Allobranchiibius huperziae: one gene and its partner. Each later gene encodes a partner of the first gene's protein in a complex. Links are inferred from orthologs where the notes say so. Each region holds a gene or a part of one and is shown on either strand. Other genes may lie near its edges.

Region 1 (8,194 bases):
GGATGACCGACTACGTCGTGCCGTCGGGCGTCCGGATCGCCGACGCCGACCGGGTCCGGCTGGGTGCGCACCTGGCGCCGGGCACGACGGTCATGCACGAGGGTTTCTGCAACTTCAACGCCGGCACGCTGGGCACCTCGATGGTGGAGGGCCGCATCGTGCAGGGCGTGGTGGTCGGCGACGGCAGTGACATCGGTGGGGGCGCCTCGATCATGGGCACGCTGTCGGGCGGCGGCAAGGAACGGGTGTCCATCGGCGAGCGTTGTCTCATCGGAGCACAGGCCGGGGTCGGTATCTCCCTCGGCGACGACTGCGTGGTCGAAGCGGGGCTCTACGTCACCGCGGGCACCAAGGTCACTCTCGACGACGACTCGGTCGTCAAGGCCCGCGATCTGTCCGGGCGCTCCTCGATGCTCTTCCTGCGCGACTCCACCACCGGCGTCGTCCGATGCCGGGGTCGCCAGGGTCACGGCATCGCCCTCAACGACGTACTGCACCAGAACTGAAAGAGCCACCGTCCCCCACATGCCATTCCGCAAGAAGAAGGATCCGCACGCCCACGACCGCGAGTTCGACGGGTTGTACGACGATCACCTCGACGCCTCACACGAGCCCGATGACGCGCACGGTTGGGACCACGACGTGGATCCCCACGATCCCGTGGCGCACTTCGACTTCCACGACGCACCCCGCCGACGGCGCGGCTGCGGGTGGACCGCCGGCTGCCTGGTGCCGATCGTGCTCGTGGCGGCGGTGGCCGGTGGCGCGTACTACGGCTACCAGCATCTGCTGGACAACTTCGGCTCACCCACGTGCCAGTTCACCGCGAACGGCAGCTTCGACTACTCCCCCGAACAGGCCGCGAACGCCGCGACCATCGTCGACGTCGGCACGATGAAGCTGGGCCTGGAGCCACGCGCCGCGCAGGTCGCCGTCGCGACCTCGATCACCGAGTCCAAACTGCGCAACCTCACCTACGGCGACCGGGACTCCCTCGGGCTCTTCCAGCAGCGGCCCAGCCAGGGTTGGGGCACCCAGGCCGAGATCCTCGATCCGGTGCAGTCCAGCACCGCCTTCTACAACCGGCTGACCAGCATCGACGGCTGGCAGGCGCAGGCCGTCGAGGTCGCGGCTCAGGAGGTGCAGCGCTCGGGGGTTCCCACGGCGTACGCGGACCACGTGTCGGCCGGTCAGGTGCTGACCGCCTCCCTCGACGGCGGCGCACCGGAGAAGGTGACCTGCCGTCTCGACCCGGCCAAGACCTCCTCCACCCCCGCGGCGGTGGTGTCGAAGATCGCGAATCAGACGGGTCTGCAGGCAAATGCGGGCACCTCGGACGTCACCTTCCGCGCCCGCAGCACCGACCGCGCCTGGGCTGTCGCCGCGTGGGCGGTCACCCACGCCGACGCCGAGGGCATCACCAGCGTCACCGTCGGCGATCGGGAGTGGAAGCGCCATCGTGGCCGTGACGGCGCGAAGTGGATCGGCGCGAGCAGGTCGGCCGGGTCGGCGACCAGCGTGCGGATCACGCTCGCCGGCCGCTGATCCCCCGCGCCGGCCCTCCTTCCGGCCCGCTCGGCCCCGAACGACGCGGCGATCCCCCACGCCCACCGCTCGTTTCGGCCCGCTCAGCCCCGAACGACGCGTCCTCACCCTCCCGAGCCCGCGTCTTGGCCCGCTCGGCCCCAGACGAGCACCGATCCCCCGCGCCGGCCCTCCTTCCGGGCCGCTCGGCCCCGAACGACGCAAGCCCAGATGCACGACGGCCGGTCACCCCCGCGGGTGACCGGCCGACTGCATCCTCACAGTGCGTGAGTCGCCTTACTTGGCAAGGCCCTTCATGATCTCGCGCATCAGGTCGGCGGTCGCGGACGGCGTCTTGCCGACCTTGACGCCCGCTGCCTCGAGGGCCTCCTGCTTGGCGGCCGCGGTGCCGGACGATCCGGAGACGATGGCGCCGGCATGGCCCATCGTCTTGCCCTCCGGTGCGGTGAACCCGGCCACGTAGCCGACGACCGGCTTGCTGACGTGGTCCTTGATGTACGCCGCGGCGCGCTCCTCGGCGTCGCCGCCGATCTCGCCGATCATCACGATGGCGTCGGTCTCGTCGTCCTTCTCGAACGCCTCGAGACAGTCGATGTGGGTGGTGCCGATGATCGGGTCGCCGCCGATGCCGACCGCGCTGGAGAAGCCGAACTCCCGCAGCTCGTACATCATCTGGTAGGTCAGCGTGCCCGACTTGGACACCAGACCGATGCGACCCGCCCCCGCGATGTCCGCGGGGATGATGCCGGCGTTGGACTTCCCGGGGCTGATGAGACCGGGGCAGTTCGGCCCGACGATGCGGGTGGTGCCCGACGCCACGGCGTGCGCGTAGAACTCCGCGGTGTCCTTGACCGCGATGCCCTCGGTGATGACGACGACCAGCGGCATGGCGGCGTCGATGGCCTCCACGACGGCGGCGCGCGCGAAGGCCGGCGGCACGAAGACGACCGACACGTCGGCGCCCGTCTCCTTCATCGCCTCGGCGACCGTGCCGAAGACCGGCACGCTCTTGCCACCGTCGAACTCGACCTGCTGACCCGCCTTGCGCGGGTTGACGCCGCCGACGATCGAGGTGCCCGAGGCCAGCATCCGGGTGGTGTGCTTCATACCCTCGGAGCCGGTCATGCCCTGCACGACGACCTTGGAGTCGGCGTTCAAAAAGATTGCCATTACGAGTGTTCCGTCCTCTACGTCAGTCAGCGTGCGGCGAGCTCGGCGGCCTTGGCCGCGGCGCCGTCCATGGTCTCTTCGATGGTCACCAGCGGGTGGTTGCGGTCGGCCAGGATGCGCCGACCCTCCACCACGTTGTTGCCGTCGAGGCGTACGACGAGCGGCTTGGTGGCGCCGTCACCGAGGGTGTCGAGCGCGCCGACGATGCCGTTGGCGACCGCGTCGCACGCCGTGATGCCGCCGAAGACGTTCACGAAGACGCTCTTGACCTGCGGGTCGCCCAGGATGATGCCGAGGCCGTTGGCCATCACCTCGGCCGACGCACCGCCACCGATGTCCAGGAAGTTCGCGGGCTTGGGGTGCGCGCCGGCGGGGTTGGTGACCTTCTCGCCGGCGTACGCCACGACGTCCAGGGTCGACATGACCAGGCCCGCGCCGTTGCCGATGATGCCGACGTCGCCGTCGAGCTTGACGTAGTTGAGGCCCTTCTCGTGCGCCTGCGCCTCGAGCGGGTCGGCAGCCGACCGGTCCTGCAGCGCCTGGTGGTCCGGGTGACGGAAGTCGGCGTTGTCGTCGAGGGTCACCTTGCCGTCGAGGGCGACGATCGCGCCGTCGGCGGTCTGCACGAGCGGGTTGACCTCGACCAGCGTCGCGTCCTCGTCGCGGTAGACCTCCCACAGCTTCTGGAGCACGGGCGCGACCTTGGCGCCGGTCTCCTCGTCGAACCGGGCGGCCTGGACGATCTCGCGTGCCTTGGCCTCGTCGATGCCCACGATGGGGTCGACGGCGATTCGCGCGAGTGCGTCGGGCCGCTCGACGGCGAGCTGCTCGATCTCCATGCCGCCCTCGACCGAGCACATCGCCAGGTAGGTGCGGTTGGAGCGGTCCAACAGCACGGAGAAGTAGTACTCGTGCTCGATCTGGGCGCCTTGAGCGATCATCACGGTGCCCACGGTGTGGCCCTTGATGTCCATGCCGAGGATCTGCTCGGCGTACGTCGTGGCCTCGGCCGGCGTCTTGGCGACCTTCACGCCGCCGGCCTTGCCGCGCCCGCCGGTCTTGACCTGCGCCTTGACGACGGTGACTCCACCGCCACCGATCTCCTGGGCGACCTGCTCGGCCTGCGCCGCGTCGGTGATGGTTTTGCCCGCGAGCACCGGCACGCCGTGTGCCTCGAACATGTCGCGCGCCTGGAATTCGAACAGATCCACGTCTGAGCCGTCCTCAACGTCCTAGAAAATATGCCGCCTCGGACTGTATCCCCGCGCAGGGGTGGTGCTCAGGCGACCCCGACGTGCGCGCGCACCCAGCCGACGATCTCGCCGGTGGTGGCGCCGGGCGTGAAGACGGTGGCGACCCCGAGCTCCGCCAGCTGCGGGATGTCCTCCTCGGGGATGATCCCGCCGCCGAACACCACGATGTCCTGCGCGTCGCGGTCCTTCAGCAGGGCCGTCACCTTCGCGAAGAGCGTCATGTGCGCGCCGGAGAGCACGGACAGACCCACGGCGTCCGCGTCCTCCTGGATCGCGGCCTCCACGATCTGCTCCGGGGTCTGGTGCAGCCCGGTGTAGATGACTTCCATACCGGCGTCCCGCAGGGCCCGGGCGACGACTTTGGCTCCGCGGTCGTGTCCGTCGAGCCCGGGTTTGGCGACGACGATCCGCAGTGGGCGATCACTTGTGGTGGTCATCCGCGCAGCGTAGCGGCGCGCCCGCGCGGGGAGTGAGACGCATCTCACCACCGTTATCCACAGCCTCGATTTCAGGTCACGGAAAGGTCACGATACGGTCAAGTAGCGTCTTGGCCGGACGATGTCCTGCGGCGCACGCCCGACTGGAGTGCAGCCCCGGGCCGTCGAATGCGGAAGTAGAACAACGTGAGTCGTCCTGTCGGCCGGCATCGTGCAGGTGCCCCCTCGACCGCTGCCCCCTCCCCACGGACCGGAGCGCACCGCCACGCCTCGTCGCGGTTGGTCAGCCGGGTCACCCTTCCGTCCGCTGCTGCCATCACGGTCACCGTGGTGGCGGCCGGCGCCGCCGGCGCCTCGACGATCGACTCGGGCACGGCGCCCGCGATGTCGCTGGGTGACCGCGTCGCCGTCGCGGCGGCCACCTCACGAGCCACGGCCTCACAGCCCGGACCGGATCACGCCGATCTGCTGCGCGGTGCGCGACCGGTGTCGCGCTCCACCGTCCGCAGCACCCCTGCGCCGTCGAGCACGCCCAGCGGCAAGGCCGCTGCGAAGTCGACGAAGCCGACGCCTCGGCGCACGGCCGCTCCCTCCAGGCTCGCTGCGAAGCGCGCCGCGAAGCCGGCCGCCAAGGCCCAGCCCGTGCTCAGCCCGTGGACCTGCCCGATCGCCGGCTGCGGTGGCAGGTTCACCTCGCCCTTCGGCGGCCGCTGGGGCACGCAGCACCTGGGCGACGACTTCGCCACCCCGGTCGGCACCCCGCTGCACGCACTGCACGACGCCACCGTGGTCGCGGTGGGCCCCTACGGGGGGATGGGCAACCGGGTCGAGCTCGACCTCGGTGACGGTGTCCACGCCGTCTACGCGCACATGTCCTACATCGCCGTCACCGTCGGCGAGCGCCTCTCGATGGGCGACGTGGTCGGCCGGTCCGGCGACACCGGTCACTCCACCGGTCCGCACCTGCACCTGGAGATACACCTGAACGGCACGCCGGTCGACCCGGCGCCGTGGCTGAAGGCGCACCACATCTTCTAGTCACAACTTCGTCACGGGCGCGTAACGCAGCAGGAGCCGCTTGACCCCGGTGTCCCCGCCGAAGTCGATGTGCGCCATCGAGCGCTCGCCCTGCCCCTCGACACGGATGACCGTGCCGAGCCCGAACGAGTCGTGGGTGACCCGGTCGCCGGCGTCCAGTGAGATGACCGGCCGGTTGCCGGGGCTTCGTACGCCCGGCCGTGCGGCCAGACGCGCCACCGCCGGCGTCGAGGACGGCCTGGTCGACGTCGTCTGGACCCGCGCCCACTCGATGAGGTGGCCGGGGATCTCGTCCAGGAAGCGCGACGGCGGGTTGTACTGCGGCGCACCCCAGGCCGAGCGCACCTCGGCCCGCGACAGGTGCAGTCGCTCGCGCGCCCGGGTGATGCCGACGTACGCCAGACGGCGCTCCTCCTCCAACTCCTGCGGATCGCCGAGCGCGCGCAGGTGCGGGAAGGTGCCGTCCTCCATGCCGGTCAGGAAGACGACCGGGAACTCCAGACCCTTGGCAGTGTGCAGGGTCATCAGCGTGATGACGCCCTGGTCCTCGACGTCGTCGGGGATCTCGTCGCTGTCGGCGACCAGCGAGACCTGCTCGAGGAAGTCCTCCAGAGAGCCTTCCGGGTAGTTGTCGTCGAACTCCCTTCCGACGGCGACGAGTTCGGCCAGGTTCTCGACGCGGGTCTCGTCCTGCGGGTCGTGGCTGGCGCGCAACTCGGCGAGGTAGCCCGAGCGGTCGAGGATCGCCTCGAGCAGCTCGCCGACGCCGCCGGCCGACTGGTGGGTGGTCTGCAGGCCCTCCAGCAGAGTGGTGAACGCCTGGATCGCGGTGACCGACCGCGTGGCGATCCCGGGCGCGTCCGCGGCCTGTCCCAGCGCGGCGACGAACGGGATGCGCTCACGCTCGGCGAGCGCGCTCACGCACGCCTCGGCACGGTCGCCGATCCCCCGCTTGGGCACGTTGAGGATCCGGCGCAGATTGACCGTGTCGAGCGGGTTGGACACCACTCGCAGGTAGGCGAGCGCGTCCTTGACCTCGCGGCGTTCGTAGAAGCGGGTGCCGCCGACGATCTTGTAGGGCAGCCCGACGCGGACGAACACCTCCTCGATCGCTCTGGACTGGGCGTTGGTGCGGTAGAACACCGCGACGTCCTTGGGCTTGACGCCCTGTTCGTCGCCGAGCACGTCGATCTGGCGCGCGACGAACGCGGCCTCGTCGTGCTCGGAGTCCGCGACGTACCCGACGATCGCGGCGCCGTCGCCTGTGCTGGTCCACAGGTTCTTCGGCCGGCGGTCGGGGTTCTTGGCGATCACCGAGTTGGCGGCCGCCAGGATGTTCTGGGTGGAGCGGTAGTTCTGCTCCAGCAGGATCGTCCGCGCGTCGGGGTAGTCCTGCTCGAACTCCACGATGTTGCGGATCGTCGCGCCGCGGAAGGCGTAGATCGACTGGTCGGCGTCACCGACGACGCACAGCTGCGCGGGCGGCACCGCGCCCACGGCATCGTCGAGGACCTCGTGTCCCACCAGCTCTTTCACCAGGGTGTACTGCGCGTGGTTGGTGTCCTGGTACTCATCGACCAGCACGTGCCGGAAGCGACGCCGGTAGTGCTCGGCGACGTCCGGGAACGCCTGCAGGATGTTGACGGTCATCATGATGATGTCGTCGAAGTCCAGGGCATTGGCCTGCCGCAGGCGGCGCTGGTAGGACGCGTACGCCTCGGCCACCATCCGGTCCTGGTGGCTGCCCTCCGCGACGCGCGCGGCGTAGGTCTCCTCGTCGACCAGTTCGTTCTTGAGGTTGCTGACCTGGTGGGTGAAGGAGCGCGGCGGGTAGCGCTTGATGTCCAGGTCGAGGTCGCGCAGCACGAGCGCCATCAGCCGCTGGCTGTCGGCGGCGTCGTAGATGGAGAACGTCGACTTCAGCCCGACCTTGGTGGCCTCCCGGCGCAGGATGCGCACGCACGCGGAGTGGAAGGTCGAGACCCACATCGCCCGGGCGGCCGGGCCGACGAGGGTCTCGACGCGCTCGCGCATCTCGGCGGCGGCCTTGTTGGTGAAGGTGATCGCGAGGATCTGCCCGGGCTGGGCGCCGCGCTCGGCCAGCAGGTAGCCGATCCGGTGGGCCAGCACCCGGGTCTTGCCCGATCCGGCGCCCGCCACGATCAGCAGCGGCGGCCCGTGGTGCAGGACAGCCTCGCGCTGCTGCGGGTTGAGTCCTTCGAGCAGTTGTTCGCCGCTCAGGCGGCCCGGCCCGGCGTTCGTGCCCGAGCCGGTCGGCGACAGGCTCGCCCAGGTGGGCACACCGCGTTCGTCGACGTCGCGCGAGCGCTCGTGGACGGTCGTGACGGGTGTCGTGGCGCCCGCTTGCGACGGGGACATTCCGGGCAGGGGGAGGTCGTCGAACAGGCTGCTCATCTCGCCGTTCAGGATACGTGCCGCCACCGACCGCCCCCTTCGCCCGCGGTTAGGCTGCCGCCCATGCCGAAAACCCCTAGCGCGGCCGACCGGCTGCTCGCCGGTCAGGAGTTCGCACCCGTCGTCCTCGGTGGTGACCGGCTCGGCTACAGCCTGGCGCGGTCCTTCGACCTCGGCTACGGCTACCGCACGCTCGTGGTCTCCACGATGCTCGGCGGACCGGTCGCCCACAGCTCCCTCATCGATCACCACATCGTGCCGAGCCTGCAGGACCCGGAGGGGCTGGTCACCGAGTTGCGCGCGCTCGCGACCCGGATCGGGCCGGAGAAGAAGCTG
Region 2 (5,498 bases), 1.0 Mb from region 1 along the record:
AGCCGCCACGTCGTACCCCAGCGGCGCCAGGTCAGCCTGACCCGGGTGAGCGGTCGGTCGAGTGCCAGACCGACACCGGTGAGGGCCATCAGGATGGTGATCTCGGTCAGGTGCTCGGTGAGCGCCGCATGCTCGTCGGGGTCGAGTGACAGACCCGCGGGGAAGGGGAGCAGCCCGACGAGCGCACCCACGGCCACCAGGATCACGGGAGCCGAGATCGCCCGGCCCGTCGTGAAGGCGGGCAGCAGCACGCCGAGCAGCAGAGCCACCCCGACGATCAGGTAGACGACTGGGATGACCACGGGATCCAGTCTCCCAAACACCGCGCGCGGGGGTCGTGTCGGTGGGGCGTCGTACGGTTGACGCATGCGCCCCATCACCGACCTCAAGCGCCGCGTCGCGCCCTTCGAGGTGGTCTCCGAGTTCAGCCCGAGCGGCGACCAGCCGACGGCCATCGCCGACCTGACCAAACGGGTCAAGGCCGGCGAGCAGGACGTGGTGCTGCTGGGTGCCACCGGCACCGGCAAGTCGGCGACCACGGCCTGGATGATCGAGCAGGTGCAGCGGCCGACCCTGGTGATGGCGCCCAACAAGACGCTGGCGGCGCAGCTGGCCAACGAGTTCCGGGAACTGTTGCCCAACAACGCGGTCGAGTACTTCGTGTCGTACTACGACTACTACCAGCCCGAGGCGTACATCGCGCAGACGGACACCTACATCGAGAAGGACTCCTCGGTCAACGAGGAGGTCGAGCGGCTGCGGCACAGCGCGACCAACTCGCTGCTGACCCGGCGCGACGCGATCGTGGTGGCGTCGGTGTCGTGCATCTACGGCCTGGGCACGCCGCAGGAGTACGTCGACCGGATGGCCCGCCTGAAGGTCGGTCAGGTCATCGACCGTGACGACCTGCTGCGCCGGTTCGTGCAGATGCAGTACACCCGCAACGACCTGGCCTTCACCCGCGGCACGTTCCGGGTGCGCGGCGACACGGTGGAGATCATCCCGGTCTACGAGGAGCTGGCGATCCGGATCGAGTTCTTCGGTGACGAGATCGAGCGCATCTACACCCTGCACCCGCTCACCGGCGAGGTCGTGCGCGAGGAGGAGGAGATGTACGTCTTCCCGGCTTCGCACTACGTCGCCGGGCCGCAGCGGATGGAGCGGGCGATCTCCAGCATCGAGGCCGAGTTGGAGACCCAGCTGGAGTCGTTCGAGAAGCAGGGCAAGCTGCTGGAGGCGCAGCGGCTGCGGATGCGCACGACGTACGACATCGAGATGATGCGCCAGGTCGGGTCGTGCTCGGGCATCGAGAACTACTCGCGGCACATCGACGGACGCGGGCCGGGATCGGCGCCCAACTGCCTGCTCGACTACTTCCCCGAGGACTTCCTGCTGGTCATCGACGAGTCCCACCAGACCGTGCCGCAGATCGGCGCGATGTACGAGGGCGACATGTCCCGCAAACGGCAGCTGGTCGACCACGGGTTCCGACTGCCGAGCGCGATGGACAACCGGCCGCTGAAGTGGGAGGAGTTCCTCGAGCGCGTCGGCCAGACGGTCTACCTGTCCGCGACGCCGGGGGACTACGAGGTCGCGAAGGCCAACGGCGTGGTCGAGCAGGTGATCCGTCCCACCGGGCTCATCGACCCGGAGATCGTGCTGAAGCCGACCAAGGGTCAGATCGACGACCTGCTGCACGAGATCCGTGAGCGCTCCGCCCGCAACGAGCGGATCCTGGTCACCACCTTGACCAAGAAGATGGCCGAGGACCTGACCGACTACCTGCTGGAGAAGGACGTGCGGGTGCGCTACCTGCACTCCGAGGTGGACACCCTGCGCCGGGTGGAGCTGCTGCGCGAGCTGCGGATGGGCGAGTACGACGTGCTGGTCGGCATCAACCTGCTGCGTGAGGGTCTCGACCTGCCCGAGGTCTCGTTGGTGAGCATCCTGGACGCCGACAAGGAGGGCTTCCTGCGGTCCGCCCGTTCGCTCATCCAGACCATCGGACGCGCGGCCCGCAACGTGTCCGGTCAGGTGCACATGTACGCCGACAAGGTGACCCCCTCGATGCGCGACGCCATCGACGAGACCAGCCGGCGCCGGGAGAAGCAGGTGGCCTACAACCTCGCGGCCGGGGTGGACCCGCAGCCGCTGCGCAAGAAGATCGCCGACATCACCGACCTGCTGCAGCGCGAGGACGCCGACACCGAGGCCCTGATGGGCAGTGGCCGGGTGCAGTCGCGCGGCAAGACGGCCAAGCAGGGCAAGTCCAGCAAGCGGATCGGCGCGAAGCCCGAGAGCGGTGGGGTGGCCACGGTGACGGGTGTCCCCGCCGGCGAGCTGGCCACTCTCATCCAGGACCTCACCGACCAGATGCACCAGGCGGCGACCGACCTGCACTTCGAGCTGGCAGCTCGGCTGCGCGACGAGCTCGGGGACCTGAAGAAGGAGCTGCGGCAGATGACGGCCGCGACCCGCTGACCTTCCATCGGAGGTGGGGATCTCACCGAGAGGTGGGCTTATCTCCACCCCTCGACGGTGGGGTCAGGAGTCGAAGCCGAGACCCACCCTGTCCAGGCCGCGCAGCCACAGGTTGCGGCGGCCGCCGTGGCGGTCCGCCAACGCGAGTGCCGCGCGGGTGGCCTGGATACCGGCGTATGCTAACGGTTCCGGCGGGAAGGGCAGCGGCTTGGTGCGCACCATCGCCAGCTCGGTCAGCTCGGTGTGGGCGCCGCTCAGCAGGTCGAGCATCACTCGTGCGCCGAAGCGCGTGGCACCGACCCCGAGGCCGGTGTAGCCGAGCGCGTAGGACACCCGGGCGCCGTACGCCGTGCCGAAGAACGCGAAGAATCGCGTGCAGGTGTCGATCGCGCCGCCCCAACGGTGGCTGAAGCGCAACCCCTCCAGCTGCGGGAAGGTCGCGAAGAACTGCTGGGCAAGCACCTCGAAGGTCGCGGGCCGCTGGTCGTACGCCGGGCGCACCGCCCGACCGAAGTGGTAGATCGCGTCGTACCCGCCCCAGAGGATCCGCCGGTCGGCGGTCATCCGGTAGTAGTGGAACTGGTTGCCGGCGTCGTCGACGCCCTCGCGCCCGTCCCAGCCGATCGAGGCCAGCTGCCCGTCGGAGAGCGGCTCGGTCATGAGCACGTAGTCGTAGACCGGCACGGTGTGCAGCCGCACGCGTTTCACCAGTGACGGGAAGGCGTTCGTGCCGAGGGCGACGTGCTCCGCGGTGATCGTGCGGCCGCCGTCGGTCCCCAGCGTCATCCGGTCGCCGTCCTCGGCCAGACCGGTGACCTTGGTGTGCTCCGCGATCCGCACCCCGAGGCTCTCGGCGGCAGCGGCGAGACCCCATGCGAGACGAGCCGGGTCGACGAGCGCGAGCTCACCCTCCTCGATGCACCCGCCGAGGAACGTGGGGGAGTGCAGGCGGGCGCGTACGGCCTCCTGGTCGAGGAACCCCGTTGCGGAAGAACGCATCTCGCGCACCTGATAGGGCTCGGTGGCCACGGTGAGGGAGTCGCGCAAGTGGTAGTCGCAGTCGATGCCGTGGCGCTGCACCGTGTCGCCGATCGCCGCCAGATTCTCCCGACCGAGCCGCTCCAGCGTCTCGATCTCGTCGGGGAAGCGCTGCTCTCCGTTGTCCCGCCCATGCGTGAGGCTCGCCGAGCAGAACCCGCCGTTACGGCCGGACGCCGCCCATCCGATCCGGTCGCCCTCGACCAGCAGCACCTCGCGGTCGGGGTCGCGTTCCTTGGCCAGCAGTGCGGTCCACAGCCCGCTGAACCCGCCGCCGACGACGACGAGGTCCGCGCGAGCGTCGGTGGTCAGAGCGGGTCGCGCGGACGGGCGGTCGGGGGTGTCCAGCCAGTACGGCGTCGTCGACGCGTCGCGCCAGGTCGCCGAGACGTCCACCGGTCAGGCGCCCGTCGTATGCCGGTCGGCCGCCTCGAGCGCGACGTCCAGCATCGCCAGGCCCTCGCGCACCTCGTCCGGCGTGCTCGTGCACGGGGGTACGACGTGGGTGCGGTTGAAGTGCGTGAACGGCCAGAGCCCTTCGCTCTTGCAGGCCGCCGCGAACTGCGTCATCGGGGCCGCGTCCGCCCCGGCCGCGTTGAACGGCACCAGCGGTTCGCGGGTCGCCCGGTCGCGGACCAGCTCGACCGCCCAGAAGACCCCGAGACCGCGGACCTCGCCGATGCACGGGTGCTTCGTCGCCAGCTCGGCCAGCCCGGGTGCGATGACCTCCTCGCCGAGCATCCGCGCGTTGGCCAGGATGCCCTCGTCCTCGAAGATCCGGATCGACGCGACGGCGGATGCGCACGCCAGCGGGTGCCCGGAGTAGGTGAGGCCGCCGGGGAAGGGACGGTCGGCGAACGTGGCGGCCACCGTGTCGCTGATGAGCACCCCGCCGATCGGGACGTAGCCGGAGTTGACGCCCTTGGCGAAGGTGATGAGGTCGGGGGTCATGCCCCAGTGGTCGAGGGCGAACCACTCGCCACACCGCCCGAATCCGGACATCACCTCATCGGCGATCAGCAGGATGCCGTGCTCGTCGCAGAGGGCCCGCACGCCGTCGAGGTAGCCCGGGGGTGGCACGAGGATGCCGTTCGTGCCGACGACCGTCTCCAGCACGAGCGCCGCGATGGTGTGCGGTCCCTCGAGCATGACCAGCTCGCGCAGATGGGCCAGCGCGCGGTCACACTCCTCCTGTTTGGTCTCGGCGTGGAACGCCGATCGGTACAGGTAAGGGCCGAAGTAGCGGACCGTGCCGGGAACGGCCGGCTCGGAGGGCCAGCGCCGCGGGTCACCGGTCAGCGAGATCGCACCGGCCGTCGAGCCGTGGTAGCTGCGGTAGGCCGCGAGCACCTTCTGCCGCCCGGTGTGCAGCCGCGCCATCCGCACGGCGTTCTCGTTGGCGTCGGCGCCGCCGTTCGTGAAGAAGACGGTGTTCAGGCCCTCGGGTGCCCGCTCGGTGATCAACCGGGCCGCCTCGCCGCGTACGTCGTTGGCAAACGCCGGCTGGATCGAGCACAGCCGCTGCGCCTGCTCCACGATGGCCGCGACCAGCCGGGGGTGCTGGTAGCCGATGTTCATGTTGACCAGCTGGCTGGAGAAGTCGAGGTAGCGCTTGCCGGCGTAGTCCCAGAAGTAGGACCCCTGCGCGTGCTCGATGGGCAGCGGGTCGATCGCGGCCTGGGCCGACCAGGAGTGGAAGACGTGGCGGTCGTCGGCGCGGACCTGCGCCTCGTCGCCTCGGCCGAGCAGGCTCGCGGGGTCGGTGGGCTCGGCGTCTGTGGCGGTCTCGCGCAGGATGCTGTCGGTCATCGTGTCCTCGGGAATCCCAGATCGACGGTGGAGGTGGCCGGGTCGGGCCACCGCGAGGTGACCACCTTGCCGCGGGTGTAGAAAGCCATCCCCTCGGGTCCGTACATGTGGTTGTCGCCGAAGAGCGACGCCTTCCAGCCGCCGAAGGAGTACGACGCCACGGGCACCGG

What was found. Proteins that work in one complex are often made in the same cells at the same time.
Region 2: the proteins of pcrA (region 1) and uvrB are in contact, whole or in part, in a crystal structure (PDB 7EGT), measured with the Thermus thermophilus proteins. The link is inferred for Allobranchiibius huperziae from one-to-one orthologs. Residues at the interface, in WP_096412145.1 of Thermus thermophilus: His654, Arg656, Phe657, Gln666, Asp668, Glu669, Lys680, Arg681, Leu682, Ser683, Lys685, Tyr686, Ala687; in WP_096411307.1 of Thermus thermophilus: Glu23, Leu25, Arg26, Asp27, Gly28, Glu29, Arg30, Phe31, Arg55, Glu326, Asp327, Phe328, Glu379, Ser382, Gln383, His398, Gly400, Arg401.

What each region holds. Positions count from the first base shown.
Region 1 is NZ_JACCFW010000001.1:817,928-826,121, reverse strand. Bases 5,152-8,194 are described here. They hold pcrA (DNA helicase PcrA), read right to left. Parts: upstream 7,859-8,194; coding sequence 5,444-7,858; downstream 5,152-5,443. Other genes in these bases: HNR15_RS03880 (carboxylate--amine ligase), read left to right, coding at 7,922-8,194; HNR15_RS03890 (peptidoglycan DD-metalloendopeptidase family protein), read left to right, coding at 5,152-5,443. In the rest of the region: dapD (2,3,4,5-tetrahydropyridine-2,6-dicarboxylate N-succinyltransferase), read left to right, coding at 1-506; HNR15_RS03910 (hypothetical protein), read left to right, coding at 526-1,545; sucD (succinate--CoA ligase subunit alpha), read right to left, coding at 1,822-2,715; sucC (ADP-forming succinate--CoA ligase subunit beta), read right to left, coding at 2,742-3,926; icmB (coenzyme B12-dependent isobutyryl CoA mutase small subunit), read right to left, coding at 3,995-4,405; more of HNR15_RS03890, read left to right, coding at 4,736-5,151. UniProt on the Escherichia coli protein: A helicase with DNA-dependent ATPase activity. Unwinds DNA duplexes with 3'-5' polarity. Translocates on single-stranded DNA with 3'-5' polarity. Initiates unwinding more efficiently from a nicked substrate than double-stranded DNA.
Region 2 is NZ_JACCFW010000001.1:1,855,483-1,860,980, reverse strand. What follows is about bases 1-2,923. They hold uvrB (excinuclease ABC subunit UvrB), read left to right. Parts: upstream 1-366; coding sequence 367-2,481; downstream 2,482-2,923. Other genes in these bases: HNR15_RS08815 (FAD-dependent oxidoreductase), read right to left, coding at 2,545-2,923; HNR15_RS08825 (cation:proton antiporter), read right to left, coding at 1-302. In the rest of the region: more of HNR15_RS08815, read right to left, coding at 2,924-3,915; HNR15_RS08810 (aspartate aminotransferase family protein), read right to left, coding at 3,919-5,328; HNR15_RS08805 (CoA-acylating methylmalonate-semialdehyde dehydrogenase), read right to left, coding at 5,325-5,498. UniProt on the Escherichia coli protein: The UvrABC repair system catalyzes the recognition and processing of DNA lesions. A damage recognition complex composed of 2 UvrA and 2 UvrB subunits scans DNA for abnormalities.